DNA from 4 places in the Exiguobacterium sp. s89 genome. Region 2 is predicted to be linked to each of the others. Evidence: predicted binding sites of a transcription regulator. Region 2 holds the regulator's gene; each other region holds the start of a gene.

Region 1 (3,972 bases), on a different contig from region 2:
GGAGTCATGAATATTTTAGAGCCGACGACTCTACCGACGACGAGGCCAATCGACCTCTGTGTTGTGCCAGGAAGGGTATTTGATCGGGCGGGATATCGAATTGGCTGGGGTGGAGGATATTATGACCGTTTTCTAAAAACATATAAAGGAACAACAATTGCTTTGGCTTACACGAATCAGCTTGTAAGTCATGTGCCGACTGAACCACATGATCTGCCTGTTGAATGGATCGTGACAGAAAAGGAGATGATCCAATGTTCGCCATATTTGTTGTAACTTGTATCGTCGCCTATCTCGGTTATCGGTTGCAGTCATTAACGTTTTTAGGAGCCATCTTGACAGTGCTGACAGGGACGTTGATTGGACTATCGTTTGGGTGGTTTGGGCTATATTTGCTAGGTGTGTTTTTCTCGACCTCCTCGCTCGCCTCGAAATATCGTTCACGCGATAAAGAAGGAGTGGATGATATCGTCGAAAAAACAGGCGATCGCGACGCCATACAGGTATTGGCCAACGGTGGAGTCGGTATTCTTTGTGCACTCGGGTATCTGCTCACAGAAAATTTTGTCTACGTTTATATGTACATTGTGTCTATTGCCGCGGCGACAAGCGATACGTGGGGGTCGGAGTTTGGTGTGCTCTCAAAAAATAAGCCGCGATTCATGTTCACGTTTAAGCGAGTCGAACCGGGGACAAGCGGTGCAGTTTCCACATTCGGCACATTCATGTCGATTATAGGGGCTTTCGTAATCGTGATCTCTTCTATCTTATTTGTCCAAATGGATGTGGCACTGCTCCTTATGTTATGGGGGATCGGGCTAAGCGGTAGCGTCATCGACACGTTACTTGGAGCGACTCTGCAACGCAAGTTTCGTTGTACTGTCTGTGGCAAATTGACTGAAAAAAAAGTTCATCACCAGGTCTCGACGACATACGTGTCTGGATGGCGCCTGCTCGGTAACGATGCGGTCAATTTCATCTCTATATTCGGAGCGACTTTGATTTGTTTTTTTGTGCTCGGATGAGGGTAGTACAGGAAATGAAGATGTTCCATTTGAATGTGAATATTGTCACAATATCGCCAAAGTGAAAACGGTTTCTATTGTAGTTAGGGTTTGTGAATGATGTTACAATCATGATGTAACAGAGATAACAAAAACATGAAACAGATTGTTCGAAGGGTGGAGAATCAATATGGAAACATTAAATCATGCTAAAGTAACACGTGTCGCACTCGTGGGTGCAGGTGCGGTAGGTGCGAGCTTCGCTTATCAATTAACAACAGCAAGTCTATGTGAAGAACTCGTCATTATTGATATCAATAAAGCAAAAGCAGAAGGGGAAGCGATGGACTTGAACCATGGCGTCTCATTTGCTTCATCACCAATGCGTGTCTGGGCAGGGGATTACACGGATTGTGGAGTAGCTGATATTGTCGTCATCACTGCCGGTGCGCCACAACGTCCAGGCGAAACACGTCTTGACCTCGTCGAAAAAAATGCGAAGATTATGAAATCTATGATTTCAGAGATTATGGACTCTGGTTTTGATGGAATCATTATTATTGCCTCAAACCCGGTTGACATCATGACACATCTCGCATGGAAATATTCGGGTCTTCCGAAACATCGAGTCTTTGGTTCAGGTACAGTACTAGATACATCTCGCTTACGTTATATGCTTGGTGACTACTTTAATGTAGATCCGCGCAACTGCCACGCATACATCATGGGCGAACATGGAGATACAGAATTCGCTGCTTGGAGCAACGCCCGCATTTACGGAAAATCGGTCGAGCAATTGCTTGAAGAGCATGACGAATATAACTGGCAAGATCTCGAAGATATTTATGTGAACGTTCGTGACGCGGCATATCATATCATTGAGCGTAAAGGTGCGACATACTACGCGATTGGTCTCGGATTACTTCGTTTGGTCAAAGCCGTCCTTCGTAACGAAAACACATTGTTGACAGTCGGTGCTCATCTCGACGGGGAATATGGCCTACATGATATCCATATCGGTGTACCAGCCATCATCAATCGTCAAGGAGTGCGGGAAGTCGTTGAGATCGAATTGTCAGAAGAAGAGCATCAAAAAATGCAACACTCTGCGAACGTGCTCATGAAAACAATGGAACCTGTCTTGTAACCTCTATATAGTGATGACCCGTAACCATCTGGTTACGGGTATTTGTGCATCCAGAACAAGTCCCGATTTTGTCGTGAGGTGCTCAGTGATTTACAATAGAATGGAGAGAATACTTGAGAGAGGAGGGAGTTCCATTGGCTACGACTTGTTTTTGGGAAGATATCTATCGGGCGGTTGAAAGCGGCGGGCGAATTGAAGGGATATTAGAGCCTTCACGCGCGGTCATTTTGTTCGACACGAAAGCGGGAGATAGCTATGATCTGTACATTCAGTCCGAAAAAGCATGGGCAAATCATGTCGGGACCGATATTCATGCTATCCTAAACGCATTTCGCCTATCTCGGATCGGACGGAAGCGATTGACGATTCATTTGTATGGCGAACGTCTCGTAGATGAGGAGAGGATTGATTCACTAACATTTCCAATCCCGGCAAAAGTAACAATATCTCGATCTATCTGCACGCCCACTATGGAAGAAGAACGGTTTCGAATGCTTGCTGTCTCCCTTGACCGCGAAAAAAAGTCTGAGTTAAAAAAGCGGTTCTCATTTGGTAAACCGCAAGTAGTATACGGTCTAATGTTTATCACATTTTTAGTCATGTGGTTAGCTGAATCTGTCGGCTCAACTCTTGACCCGAATACGTTGATCGCATTCGGTGCAAAAGTGAATCCACTCATTGAGCAGGGAGAATGGTGGCGCTTGATCACACCGATGTTTCTGCATATCGGATGGTTCCACTTTTCGATCAATATGTTTGCCCTTTGGTCACTCGGTCCACTCGTCGAACGAATGTATGGTTCGATTCGGTTCCTGATTATCTATGTGATTGGTGGGGTTTTGGCGACGACAGCATCATATGCATTCAGTGAATCAATTTCTGCGGGTGCCTCGGGTGCGTTATTTGGGCTTGTCGGTGCTTTACTTTATTTTGGACTACGAGATCGTTCTCTCTTTATGAAGACGCTCGGACCTCCGCTCTTTATTATGTTAGGATTAAATGTGGGACTAGCGTTTGTTTTAGGGGCAAGTTTGGATCATTTTGCGCACGCTGGTGGACTAGTTGGTGGATTTGTCGTCTCTGGAGTCGTAGGATTACCAGATGAAGATAATCGCGCACAACGAATTATATTTTCCGTGCTCACGATCATTTTATTTGGTCTACTATACGGGTACGGATCTTGGTGAGGAGAGATTTCAATGATTGATACACTAAAAACATTAGTAAACATTCCGAGTCCGTCTGGGATGACGGAAGAGGCCATTCGATTCGCAGAGCGAGAATTACAAGCACTCAATGTCAGCACGTCTCGGCTACATAAAGGGGCATTACTTGCAACATTTCCTGGGCGTTCAAAAGAGGCGCGGCTCTTGACGGCGCACGTTGATACGTTAGGTGCGATGGTTAAAGATATCTTGCCGAGTGGACGCTTGCGTTTGACGCAAGTTGGAGGATACGCTTGGACAGCGATTGAAGGTGAGAATTGTCTCATTCATCGAGAAGAAGGCGATGCGATTGAGGGAACGATCCTCATCCATCAGTCGAGTGTACATGTTTATAAGGACACGAACTCAGCTGAACGTTCTGCTTCGAATATTGAAGTTCGATTGGATGAAAAGGTGCATTCGCGGGAAGACGTGACAGCACTCGGAGTCGAAGTGGGTGACTTTGTCTCGTTTGACCCCCGCTTCAAGGTGACGTCTTCAGGATACGTGAAATCACGCCATTTGGATGATAAAGCATCTGTCGCCATTTTATTGGATCTCGCAAAAGACCTGGTCCGTTATGACTTACCGCACACCGTACACTTCTTGATTTCCA
Region 2 (3,972 bases):
GAAAAGGATCGTGCCCGGATAGTCGAGGAGGGCATTCTCTAAAATCATCTTCGAGTCGAGATCCAAGTGGTTCGTCGGCTCGTCTAAGATGAGGAGGTTCGGTTGCTCGAGCTTCAGCTTGGCCAACGTAAGACGTGCCCGTTCACCACCCGATAGTTCGAGGACACGTTTCGTGACGTCATCGCCGCTGAAGAGAAACTGACCGAGAAGACTCCGCACTTCCTGTTCGCGCATGAGCGGCCAGTCGTTCCAAATCTCATCGATGACGCGGTTTGTGTCAGACAAGTTCTGTTGCTCCTGGTCGTAGTAACCGATTTCGACGCCCGTCCCGTAACGGATCTCACCGGTGAGGGCGGTTTGTTGTTTCGTCAATACTTTGAGTAATGTCGACTTCCCGACCCCGTTCGGACCGACGAGGGCGACGGATTCACCGCGTTGCAGTTGGAAGCGGAGATGCTGGGCGATTGGTTCTTCGTACCCGATGGCGAGGTCGCTCGCGCTCAACACATCGTTCCCGCTCTGGCGTTTGATGGAGAACGAGAGGACGGCGCTGCGTTCGTCACCGTCCGGGGCATCGAGTCGGTCGACTTTCTCGAGACGCTTCCGCACGCTTTGTGCACGCTTCGTCGTCGTCGCTCGGGCGATGTTTCGCTGAATGAAATCCTGCATCTTGGCAATCTCTTCTTGCTGCGACTCGAACTGCTTCTTCTCTTGCTCGTAAATGGCGGCCTTCTGTTCGAGATACTTCGTGTAGTTCCCGACGAAGCGACGGCTCCGATGACGTGACAGCTCATAGACGACCGAAACGACACGGTCGAGGAAGTACCGGTCGTGGGAGACGATGAGGACAGCTCCTTTATAGCCGCCCAAGTACTTCTCGAGCCAGGCGAGCGTCTCGATGTCCAAATGGTTCGTCGGCTCATCCAAGATGAGCAGGTCAGGACTTTGAAGGAGCATCTTCGCCAAGGCGAGACGCGTCCGTTGTCCCCCGGATAGCGTGTCGATGCGACGTTCGAAGTCATCCGGATAGAAGCGCATCCCATGGAGGACCGAGCGGATGGTCGCTTCATACTGGTAACCGCCACGCTCTTTGAACGTATGCTGCTCTTCATCGTAAGAAGAGAGGAGACGTTCGTACGCAGCGGCGTCATTTAGGATTCGTTCGGATCCCATGTCGGCTTCCATGCGACGGAGCGTCTTCTCCTGCTCGATCAAGTCCGTGAAGACGGTGAGCATCTCGTTCCAGATTGTCTCGTCGGATTCGAGCCCTGAGTCTTGGGCGAGATAGCCGATGGTGACGTCTTTTGGCTTCATGATGTCCCCGGAATCATAGTTGTATTCACCAGCGATGACTTTCAAAAGTGTGGACTTACCGGCACCGTTCCGACCGACGAGGGCGACACGTTCACCTTCCTGGATTTCGAGTTTTACGTTTTCTAAAATCGGCTCGACGCCGAAGGATTTGGATAAGTTGTTGACTTGCAGTAGGATCAAGTGAAAAAACCCCTTTCTCTCTATTTAGTATACTGTATTTTTCAGCGATTTTAGGTATATTCGTTGAGTGGTCATGTGAATTCGTTTACAATCAAGGTGTATGAAATTCAGATTCGTTTGTAACGTGTCGTAAAAAGGAGGCTCTTTCCGTTGAGTCAAAACGAACCAAAGATTCCACAAGCGACAGCCAAACGGTTGCCACTATACTATCGATTTATTCAAAGCCTGCATGCGTCAGGGAAACAACGTGTCTCTTCAGCAGAACTGAGTGAGGCGGTCAAGGTCGATTCGGCTACGATTCGCCGTGATTTCTCGTACTTCGGTGCGCTCGGTAAAAAGGGATATGGCTATAACGTGCAGTATCTGTTAGACTTTTTCCGAAAGACACTGAATCAAGACGAGATTACGAATGTCGCCTTGGTCGGGGTCGGTCACCTTGGGACGGCATTCGTCAACTATAACTTCCTTAAAAACAATAACACACATATCGTCGTCGGGTTCGACGCAGACGAGACAAAAGTCGGCACGACGATGTCAGGCGTCCCAATTCATCACGTCGATGAGATGGAACAGATTATGAAGCAAAACAAGATCGACGTCGCCATTTTGACGGTACCTTCTGCCTATGCGCAGCCCGTCGCAGACGACTTGGTGCGATTCGGCATCAAGGGTATCTTGAACTTCACACCGGCACGACTCACTGTACCGGACACCGTTCGCGTCCATCACATCGATTTGTCGATTGAGCTGCAGTCACTCATTTACTTTATGCAACACTATCCAACCGCTGAGGGGGTCCATCAATAATGGAATTACTAGCATCATCACTCGTCGTCGGGATGCCAGGTGGGGTGAGTCTATTTGTCATCGCCATCATCGCACTCATTCTCTTCGGACCGAAGAAATTACCGGAGTTTGGTCGCGCGGCCGGGCAGACGCTTCGTGAGTTCAAAAATGCAACGAACGGCATGATGAACGAGCACGACGAGAACGACAAGAACGACAAGAAAGCTATCGAAAAGAAAGAGCAGTAAGCCATGAATCATCAACCTGATCAAGAGCGGGAACTCACCGATCACTTGACAGAGCTGCGGAGACGACTGATGCTATCTGCATTTGTCGTCTTTGCCTTCTTTTTGATGGCTTTGCCGAGTGTCAAATATGTACTCGCGTACTTGCAAGAAGATCTCATCGAACGTGGGCTCGAACTGAACGCCTTTGGGGTCGCGGACCCACTCATGATTTACTTGAACTTGGCGCTCGTCATCGGCCTGATTGCGGCGAGCCCATTCCTACTGTATCAAGTGTGGGCGTTTGTCGCACCCGGTCTGCATCCGAATGAGCGGAAAGGCACGCTTGCCTATATCCCGATCATCTTCGGATTGTTCTTGATTGGTCTTGCGTTCGCCTACTATTGGTTGTTCCCGCTCGTCCTCGATATCTCGACGGACCTCGGGCAAGACCTCGGACTCGAACAACTCATCGGGGCCAATAATTACTTCGCGTTCTTGTTGCAGCTGACAATTCCGTTCGGTCTATTATTCCAATTACCGGTCGTGACGATGTTCCTCACCCGGATCGGTGTCGTGACCCCGTACTTCTTATCGAAGATTCGAAAGTACGCGTACTTTGCGCTATTCGTGGTCGCGGCGTTCATCACACCACCGGACTTGACGTCGCACCTCATGGTGTCACTACCGCTCTTCTTCCTATATGAGATCAGCTTATCGATTTCACGTATCACCTATAAAGGGGTGCTGCGCCGGGAGAAAGAAGCGATGGTGCAAGAACAGATGGATTTAATGAAACAGATGAATGAGAAATGAGCATCGTTCCTTCCAGGGAGACGGTGCTTTTTTGATTTTTGGTAACGAACGTTTTTCAACAACACGAAAACACATGACTGACATGATAAAATAAAGCTACTCAGTTGGATGCCAGGGGGAGAAGCGATGATTTGGGAGTACTACGGGGATGCAATCATCATCATCGGTGTGTTGACGACGATTTTATTGATTGCCATGCTGAACTTTTTGAAGTCGAAATTTAAGCGAAGACTCGTCTTTTCGTTGATGCTGCTCGTGGTAGGATACACGCTGATCTTGATTGGTCTCGTCTTTGTTCGCGGATGGGATGGTCTGGGCTGGAGCATGATCGGCTTCAGTTTATACGTGATCGGTCTTGTCACCTATATCGGCGTCGTCATCTATCACTGGATCAAAGCACGACGCACGACGAATTCGTAAGTGAACCGTTCCGGTTGCGGGACGGTTTTGTTGTCACGCATGGAGTTCAAATTTTAGACACTTTTACGTGAAATAGTGAGCAAAAGGATTGTCAAACCTTCTTGTGAAATAGTACACTAAGTTCAGAAAGTGAATGTGATTTTTATCACAAACGCTAACTTGCCTAACACCTAAAGGAGAGACAATCATATGAAAATCGCAGTCATCGGATGTACACACGCAGGAACAGCAG
Region 3 (3,972 bases), on a different contig from region 2:
GAACGGCGTGGAACGCTTCAGGCTCGGCATAGACGATTACCGTCTCGTCTTCTTCGATGACATCACGAACGTCAAGGTCGTGTTCCATCATAAGTTCAAGAACATCATCTGCAGACATTTGGTTGACACCGATGACGGCTGTTGCATCGAACATATAAGCGACCGAACCACTGACGCCCATGTTGCCTCCATTTTTACCGAAAGCAGCACGAACTTCTGATGCTGTACGGTTCACGTTGTTCGTCAACGTGTCGACGATGACCATCGCACCATTCGGTCCGAATCCTTCATAACGAAGTTCGTCGAAGTTCTCTTCGTCGCCGCCTTTTGCTTTATCGATTGCACGATCGATGATTGCGCGAGGCACGTTATATGTTTTAGCGCGCTCCACCACAAATTTTAATGACTGGTTCAATTCAGGATCTGGTTCCCCTTGTCGGGCGACCACATAGATTTCGCGACCGAACTTCGCATAAACGCGACTCGTGTTGGCATCTTTAGACGCCTTCTTCTCTTTAATGTTGTTCCATTTACGACCCATTACATGTCATCTCTCTTTCCATTTGTACGTAGATTCATTACAGATTATATAAGAAGTTGGCTGAATTGACGAGTAAAGATTTACTCGTCGCCTTTGTCCATTTTCTCTACAATCTCAGTGAGGGTCTTCAAACTTTCAATCAGCCGGTCTGTCTCATCTTCATTTAAAAATGCGAGGCGCTCTTCGAATAGCGTTCGGAACGAGTCTCTTCGTTCAAGTAAGATTCGCTCACCTTTCTCCGTCAGCTGGTTCCATATCACTCGACGATCCCGTTCGTCGGGTACGCGGGTAATGAAGCCCTCGTTCAACAGTTTCGTGATGAGAGGGGTGACGTTCGGTGGTGCGATGGAGAGTGTCTCGCTAATTCGTCCATTCGTGACTGCCCCCTCGTCTTCAATCAACATTAATAGATGGAAATGAGAAAAGTTCAAGTTTGGAATTTGAGGAAAATCAGATCGACGTAGCAATTTACGACGAATTAAAGGGATTAGTTTGACAAACTGGTCCGCTGCATCTTGTTTCGGCATAATAGATTCACTTCCTAGTTAGGTTCTATGTTCATTATACACGAGTCAGGTGCATTTGAACCTAAAAACGGGTTGATGTGATGATTGATACATCTTATAAGAGATAGAACTGACACAATTAATGTAAGCGTTTACATGAATTGTTACTCATGTTTTCATGAAAACGTATTCGATTTTACTGAGGGTGCATGTAAAAATCAAGAGCTATCAACAAATGATAAAAAAATATTGTGAAAGAGTTCACATTGTTGTCACCCACAAAACCGGGAAAACATTGTATTCTATGAATGTGAAGGAAAGCACAATCTCTTGAAAACAAGCACCACATCGTGCTTCCATCAAGTCAATATGTTCATTAAAAGCTCTCACTTATGAGGAGGAACCTAACATGGCAGTTAAAGAGAAAGCAAAAGTGGAAACAACGGCAGAACAAATGGTGGATACGCTCGTAGCGGGCGCACACGCCGCACTCGATACGTTAATGACGTTCGACCAAGAGAAAATTGATCACATCGTACAAGCGATGGCGCTCGCAGGTCTAGAGAAGCACGTCGAACTTGCGAAACTAGCATATACAGAAACAGGTCGCGGTGTCTTTGAAGATAAGATGATCAAAAACATCTTTGCGACAGAATATATTTATAACTCACTTCGTGGAGAGAAAACGGTTGGCGTTTTAGAAGATGACGTTCAAAACGGAATCACATACATCGCAGAGCCGGTCGGTGTCGTTGCAGGTGTCACACCGGTCACGAACCCTACTTCTACTACGATGTTCAAAGCGATCATCGCCATTAAAACACGTAACCCGATTATCTTTGCCTTCCACCCGTCAGCTCAACAATGTTCTAGTGAGGCAGCGCGGGTCCTCCGTGACGCAGCGGTAGCCGCAGGAGCTCCTGAAAACTTGATTCAATGGGTAGAAGTCCCGTCACTTGATGCGACGAAAGCACTCATGAATCATCCTGGTGTCGCGATGGTCCTTGCTACTGGTGGAGCAGCGATGGTCAAGTCCGCCTACTCGACTGGTAAACCGGCTCTTGGTGTCGGACCGGGTAACGTACCAGCCTATATCGACAAAACAGCAAAAGTGAAACGTGCCATCTCAGACGTTATCCTTTCAAAAACGTTCGACAACGGGATGATCTGTGCGTCTGAACAAGCAATCATCGTCGACCAAGAAGTATACGAAGAAGTGAAAGCGGAAATGACAGCACTCGGTTGCTATTTCTGCTCACCTGAAGAAAAAGCGAAACTTGAAACACTCGTCATCCGTACGGACACATGCGCAGTCAACCCAGAGATCGTCGGGAAGCCGGCAGCGTGGATTGCAGAAAAAGCAGGTCTCAAAGTCCCGGCTGACACAAAAATCTTGATTGCTGAACTTGAAACAGTTGGCGCGACAGAACTTCTCTCACATGAAAAATTGAGCCCGGTCCTCGGTGCTTATAAAGTTCAATCACGTGAAGAAGGATTTGCGGTTGCTGAAAAAATGCTTGAAATCGGTGGTCTCGGCCATACAGCTGTCATCCACTCAACGGACGACGATGCCATCCTTGATTTCGGTCTTCGTATGAAAGCTTGTCGCATCATCGTCAACTCACCATCAGCACACGGTGGAATCGGTGACCTTTACAACGAAATGACACCATCCCTCACGCTCGGTTGTGGGTCTTACGGTAAAAACTCCGTCTCTGAAAACGTGACGGCGAAACATCTACTCAATGTGAAAAAGGTGGCGAGACGTCGCGTGAATATGCAATGGTTTAAAGTACCTGAAAAAATCTACTTTGAGAAAAACTCTGTCCAATACCTTCAATCACTCACAACGAAAAAGCGGGCGATGATTGTAACGGATGAAATGATGGTCAAACTCGGATTCGCTGATAAAGTCATCAAAAACTTACCAGCAGGTGTTGAGTACCGTATTTTCGACCAAGTCGAACCAGATCCATCTGTTGAGACGGTCATGAACGGTGCTGAAGCGATGCGTCACTTCCAGCCAGACATGATCATCGCACTCGGTGGTGGATCACCAATGGATGCTGCGAAAGGGATGTGGCTCTTCTATGAACGTCCAGAAGAGAAGTTCTCAAACCTTCGTCAGAAATTCATGGATATTCGCAAACGGACATACAAGTTCCCGACACTCGGTAACAAATCAATGTTCGTCGCAATCCCAACAACTTCTGGTACAGGTTCAGAAGTAACACCGTTCACCGTCATTACAGACAAAAAACGTAATGTGAAATATCCGATTGCTGACTATGCGATCACACCAGACGTCGCCATCGTCGACCCTGAGTTCGTTATGACCGTACCAGCATCAATCACGGCAGATACAGGAATGGACGTGTTGACACACGCCATCGAAGCTTACGTATCAGTCATGGCAAACGACTATACGGACGGACTTGCGCTCCGTTCGATGAAGATGATCTTCGACTACCTACCAAAAGCGTATGAAAACGGTAGCGACGCGGAAGCTCGTCAGAAAGTGCACAACGCGTCAACAATGGCAGGTATGGCGTTCGCGAACGCGTTCCTCGGCATCAACCACTCGATCGCTCACAAAATCGGTGGAGAGTTCCACGTACCGCACGGTCGTACAAACGCAATCCTCATGCCACACGTCATTCGTTACAATGCGACACGCCCATCAAAACTTGCGGCGTTCCCGAAATATGAGTCATTCATCGCCGACGAGCGTTACGCAGAAATCGCACGTTACCTCGGTCTTCCGGCAAGCACGACAGCAGAAGGTGTCGAATCACTCGTCCAAGCAATCATTGAGCTCGGACAACGTTTGAACATCAAACTCTCGTTCAAAGCACAAGGCATCAAGAAAGCAGATCTCGATGCGAAGATCGACAAGATGGCGGTCGACGCATTCGAAGACCAATG
Region 4 (3,972 bases), on a different contig from region 2:
AGACGAAGATGAGAACAGAGATGAACAAAATTGTTCCCCCGATTGCCATCATGACGTGATATGGGATCCATTCACGTGTCAACGCATCCGAGAAATAAGTTGCCGGACCCGTACGACGTGGGTTCCCGTTTAATCCTGAAATATGCATCGCATACGACATGATAGACATACCGAACGCCCACGTTCCTGCTTGAATCAAACCAAGTTTGTTCATCGCCTTCGTCAACGTGCGACCACGAAGGACTGGTACGAGCCAATAGGCCGTCCCGAAGAACGTCAAGGCAACAGCCGTTCCGACGGTGATGTGGAAGTGTCCTGTGACCCAAAGTGTATTGTGGACCATCGCGTTCAATTGGTGCGAAGCGTTGATGATCCCACCTGCGCCGGCAGGAATGAAGAACAACATCCCGACGAATGGTGCAAGGAAACGAACATCGCCATATGGCATTTTCTTCACCCAGCCGAACAACCCTTTTGCACCAAGCGCACGTCCACGAAGTTCGAACGTCGCAAAGAGCGAGAACGCCGTCATAAACGAAGGAATGACAACTAAGAACGTCAAGATAACTTGAACGAACTTCCAGAACGGCTCAATCCCTGGCTCTGTCAATTGATGGTGGAATCCGACCGGGAATGAGAAGAGTAAGAATAACAAGAATGCCATTCGCGCCAACGCATCAGAGAAGATTTTTCCGCCGATTACTTTCGGTACGACCGTATACCACACAATATATGCCGGCATGAGCCAGAAATACACGAGCGGGTGCCCGAAGTACCAGAATAATGTACGGGATAATTCAATACCGACTGTATCTTTCCACCCGAGTGAGAGCGGGAGGAGTTGGAATAAAATCGTCGCTGCGACACCGAGTGTCGCGATGACCCAAAGTAGCATCGTCATAATACTCATGTAAGCCGGGAGTGGTGGATGAACCCCTGGGTTATCACGTTTGTAATCTGCATACATCCGGAACATCGCGAACGAGGAGAACCACGTTCCGACTACGAACAGGACGAGTCCGACATAGAAGAGCGGATCTGCCATGAGCGGTGCATAAAATGTATAAAGTACAGTCCCTTTATTAGCAAGAATCATCACAGTGATCATGACAGCACCGATAATCATCGTCCAAAAACCGAGCCAAGCGACACGGGTCGGGAACGATTCAAAGCGACCGAATGACTTCGCAAGTAGCGCATATAATAGACCGATGATGAACATCGTTGTGAAGACGATTCCGAGCATGATTCCGTGAGCTGTTAGTAACTGATAATATCCAAAAATTTCAGGAATGACACCGGTCCGAATTAACGTCTGCATCAAACCAGCCAATGCACCAATCAAGACAGCGAGAATCGATACAAGAACGTGACCGTAAGCAAGACGCGCTTCTTTCGCTCCAATACTCGGAACCGGAACTCCACGCTCCATCTCCCATTGCTTCAGTTTAGATGATACATCGTTCATTTACTCCACCACCTTGATTTTAGTCGACATCATGTGATGTCCTGTTCCACAATATTCGTTACAAAGAATCAAAAATTCTCCAGCTTCCTCAAACGTGTACGTCAATGAGTTGATATGTCCAGGGACGACCATCATATTGACCGGTGTACCTGTCAACTGAAATCCGTGAACGACGTCCGGTGACGTCACGAGGAACGTCACTTTTGCACCTTTTGGAATTTCGACATTTCCTGGTGTAAAGGTAAATGCTTGTGCAATCATGACGAGCTCGTATTCATTCTCGCCAATTTGATGAAGTCCCGGTTGATCAAACGGAGCCGTCTGATTCACTTTTGCTGGGTCGATCAAATCCGCATCCGATGCAGGTTGATTTCCCGCTGCGAAGGCAGATACCCCTAGAACAGTCAAGAAAACTGCAAGCAAGATAATACCAAACGTAAGCCAATATTTTTCTAATTTATGAATATGCATGACGAGACCCTTCTCCCTGTATGTTTATCGAGTAACAAATAAGTAAAAGACCGAAGACCACATGGCGATGATGACACCTGCGACAATCATGACCGATGTAAACGTTCCTTTAAGATTTGGTTCTTGTCCATCTTTATGTTCCACGTGTAAAACCCCTTTCGCTTGTTTTTCCACCTTTATTGTACGCAATCGCTCAGGTGATAATATGTGACATTTATCACTTCAAAAGTGACAATCACATCAATTTTGCGTAGTTTCAACACACAAAATTCACATTTTTAAAAAGGAGTCCACAAAAAAACCACCTACACATGAGGTGGTTTACAAACGACATATTCCAGCAGGACAACCCTCGCAGTGACAAAGCTCTTTCAAAAAATCAACATCGTGAATAACGATCGATTTTGCTGTTGTACTGATGACTCCGTCTTTTCGCCACTGGCTGATCAAACGGTTCACCGTCTCGCGCGGAGCTCCAATCAATTGCCCCAGTTCTCCATCGGACGGATGACGAGGAATCACAATGGTATCTTCTTCCTCTACACCATGCATGGCCGCCATCCGCAGTAATGTCGAGCCCAGCGCCCCTGGCTTTCCGTACAATAATAAGTCGCGGACTTTCATTTCCGAGTGCTTCCGCATCATCGATGTCCAACGTAAAATTTCTCCAGCAAACCGAATATCGCTTTGCATCAGTGATTCTAGCTCACGTTTCGAAATCGTTCCAATTGTACTTTCTTCTGTCGTCTCGATACTGTATGAACTCGGGAAAGTTTCCACGATATCGAACTCACCGAAGAAATCATCTGGTCCATACATGAACATGACGAGTGGATTTCCTTTTTTCGTGATTTTCGTAAATTTAACAGAACCACTCTTTAAGTAAAAGAACTTATCACACTTCTCGCCTTCCCAACACACGATACTTGCTTTTGGATGATGCTGAATCGTCATCATTTCAAGTAACAGTTGTTTCGTTTCATCTGAAAATACAAAACTGTTCGGCTGAGTCGTTCCACATTGCATTGACATAAGTCGTTGCTCCCTCCACATTTCATTCGTCCGTTCCATTTATGACTTTATTATACAAGAGTGTGACAGGAAGAATCGTAAAAGTATGTGACATTTCAAACAATCTTTAAAAAAGAGATTCGGCTATTCTCCCGAATCTCTCTGCTTGTTCAACGCTGAATCAACCGAATCAATTTTTCTGCCGGTTTGAAGTTCGGATACCGGACCGGTAAATCGAATTTTGTCGTATTCTTTAAAATCGATTTGGCGTGACTGAACGTTTCAAAACTCGTTCGACCGTGATAAGCCCCCATCCCGCTCTCGCCGACTCCGCCAAACGGAAGGTTCGGATTCGTCAAGTGCATGATGACATCGTTCACGCACCCTCCGCCAAAGGAAAGATGTTTCATAACTGTTTTTTCCACGTCTTTCGATTCCGTAAAGAGATAGAGAGCAAGAGGATGCGGTCGGTCAGAAATGAACTCGATTACTTCATCAAGTTGACGGTACGGAATGACCGGTAAGATTGGACCAAAGATCTCGTCTTTCATCACATCAGCATCTTCATGAAGATTCGTCATGACAGTAGGCGCAATTTTTAGTTCATCTTGACTCGTTTCACCACCGAAAATAAGGTCACCCTCCGTCAAGTAGTGGGACAGACGGTCGAAGTGTGCTTCATTGACGATGCGCGTGTATCGTTTTGTCCCGACACCATTCCCGAACATCGCAAACGCTTCTTGTTTAACGGCTTCTAAGAAAGCTTCCTGCTGTGATTCATGCACGAGCACATAGTCTGGTGCGACACATGTTTGACCGGCATTCATCCATTTCCCCCATGCGACACGTTTCGCTGCAATCGAGACGTTCGCATCTCCATGAACGATAACAGGTGATTTCCCACCGAGTTCTAGTGTGACCGGTGTCAGATGTTCTGCTGCTGATTTATTGACGATCCGACCAACTTGCGTAGAACCTGTGAAGAAAATGTAATCCCATTTTTGATCCAATAATTCTTGAGC

The links. Region 2 encodes Rex, which represses fermentation and respiration genes when NADH is low (regulators of the CRP and FNR family bind a similar motif). Its sites were predicted from a motif close to TTGTGAAATATTTCACAA; they were not measured.
Region 1: KNO96_RS00700 (L-lactate dehydrogenase) is a predicted target of Rex. The motif match lies at 1,059-1,076, and genes of this name have one in related genera.
Region 3: adhE (bifunctional acetaldehyde-CoA/alcohol dehydrogenase) is a predicted target of Rex. The motif match lies at 1,297-1,314, and genes of this name have one in related genera.
Region 4: KNO96_RS11620 (cytochrome c oxidase subunit 2A) is a predicted target of Rex. The motif match lies at 2,145-2,162, and genes of this name have one in related genera.

Annotation. Positions count from the first base shown of each region.
Region 1 covers NZ_JACSKS010000001.1:145,223-149,194, forward strand. Annotated here, with positions in the region: gene KNO96_RS00690 (5-formyltetrahydrofolate cyclo-ligase) at 1-276, shown strand, start outside; gene KNO96_RS00695 (DUF92 domain-containing protein) at 255-1,025, shown strand; gene KNO96_RS00700 (L-lactate dehydrogenase) at 1,195-2,151, shown strand; gene KNO96_RS00705 (rhomboid family intramembrane serine protease) at 2,286-3,338, shown strand; gene KNO96_RS00710 (M42 family metallopeptidase) at 3,351-3,972, shown strand, end outside.
Region 2 covers NZ_JACSKS010000005.1:103,972-107,943, reverse strand. Annotated here, with positions in the region: gene KNO96_RS12615 (ABC-F family ATP-binding cassette domain-containing protein) at 1-1,494, opposite strand, end outside; gene KNO96_RS12610 (redox-sensing transcriptional repressor Rex) at 1,645-2,301, shown strand; gene KNO96_RS12605 (twin-arginine translocase TatA/TatE family subunit) at 2,334-2,528, shown strand; gene tatC (twin-arginine translocase subunit TatC) at 2,532-3,320, shown strand; gene KNO96_RS12595 (YesK family protein) at 3,447-3,740, shown strand; gene KNO96_RS12590 (FAD-dependent oxidoreductase) at 3,930-3,972, shown strand, end outside.
Region 3 covers NZ_JACSKS010000001.1:480,606-484,577, reverse strand. Annotated here, with positions in the region: gene KNO96_RS02495 (YebC/PmpR family DNA-binding transcriptional regulator) at 1-541, opposite strand, end outside; gene KNO96_RS02490 (MarR family winged helix-turn-helix transcriptional regulator) at 622-1,068, opposite strand; gene adhE (bifunctional acetaldehyde-CoA/alcohol dehydrogenase) at 1,457-3,972, shown strand, end outside.
Region 4 covers NZ_JACSKS010000004.1:45,202-49,173, reverse strand. Annotated here, with positions in the region: gene KNO96_RS11630 (b(o/a)3-type cytochrome-c oxidase subunit 1) at 1-1,468, opposite strand, end outside; gene KNO96_RS11625 (cytochrome c oxidase subunit II) at 1,469-1,939, opposite strand; gene KNO96_RS11620 (cytochrome c oxidase subunit 2A) at 1,964-2,083, opposite strand; gene KNO96_RS11615 (Crp/Fnr family transcriptional regulator) at 2,261-2,971, opposite strand; gene KNO96_RS11610 (aldehyde dehydrogenase) at 3,121-3,972, opposite strand, start outside.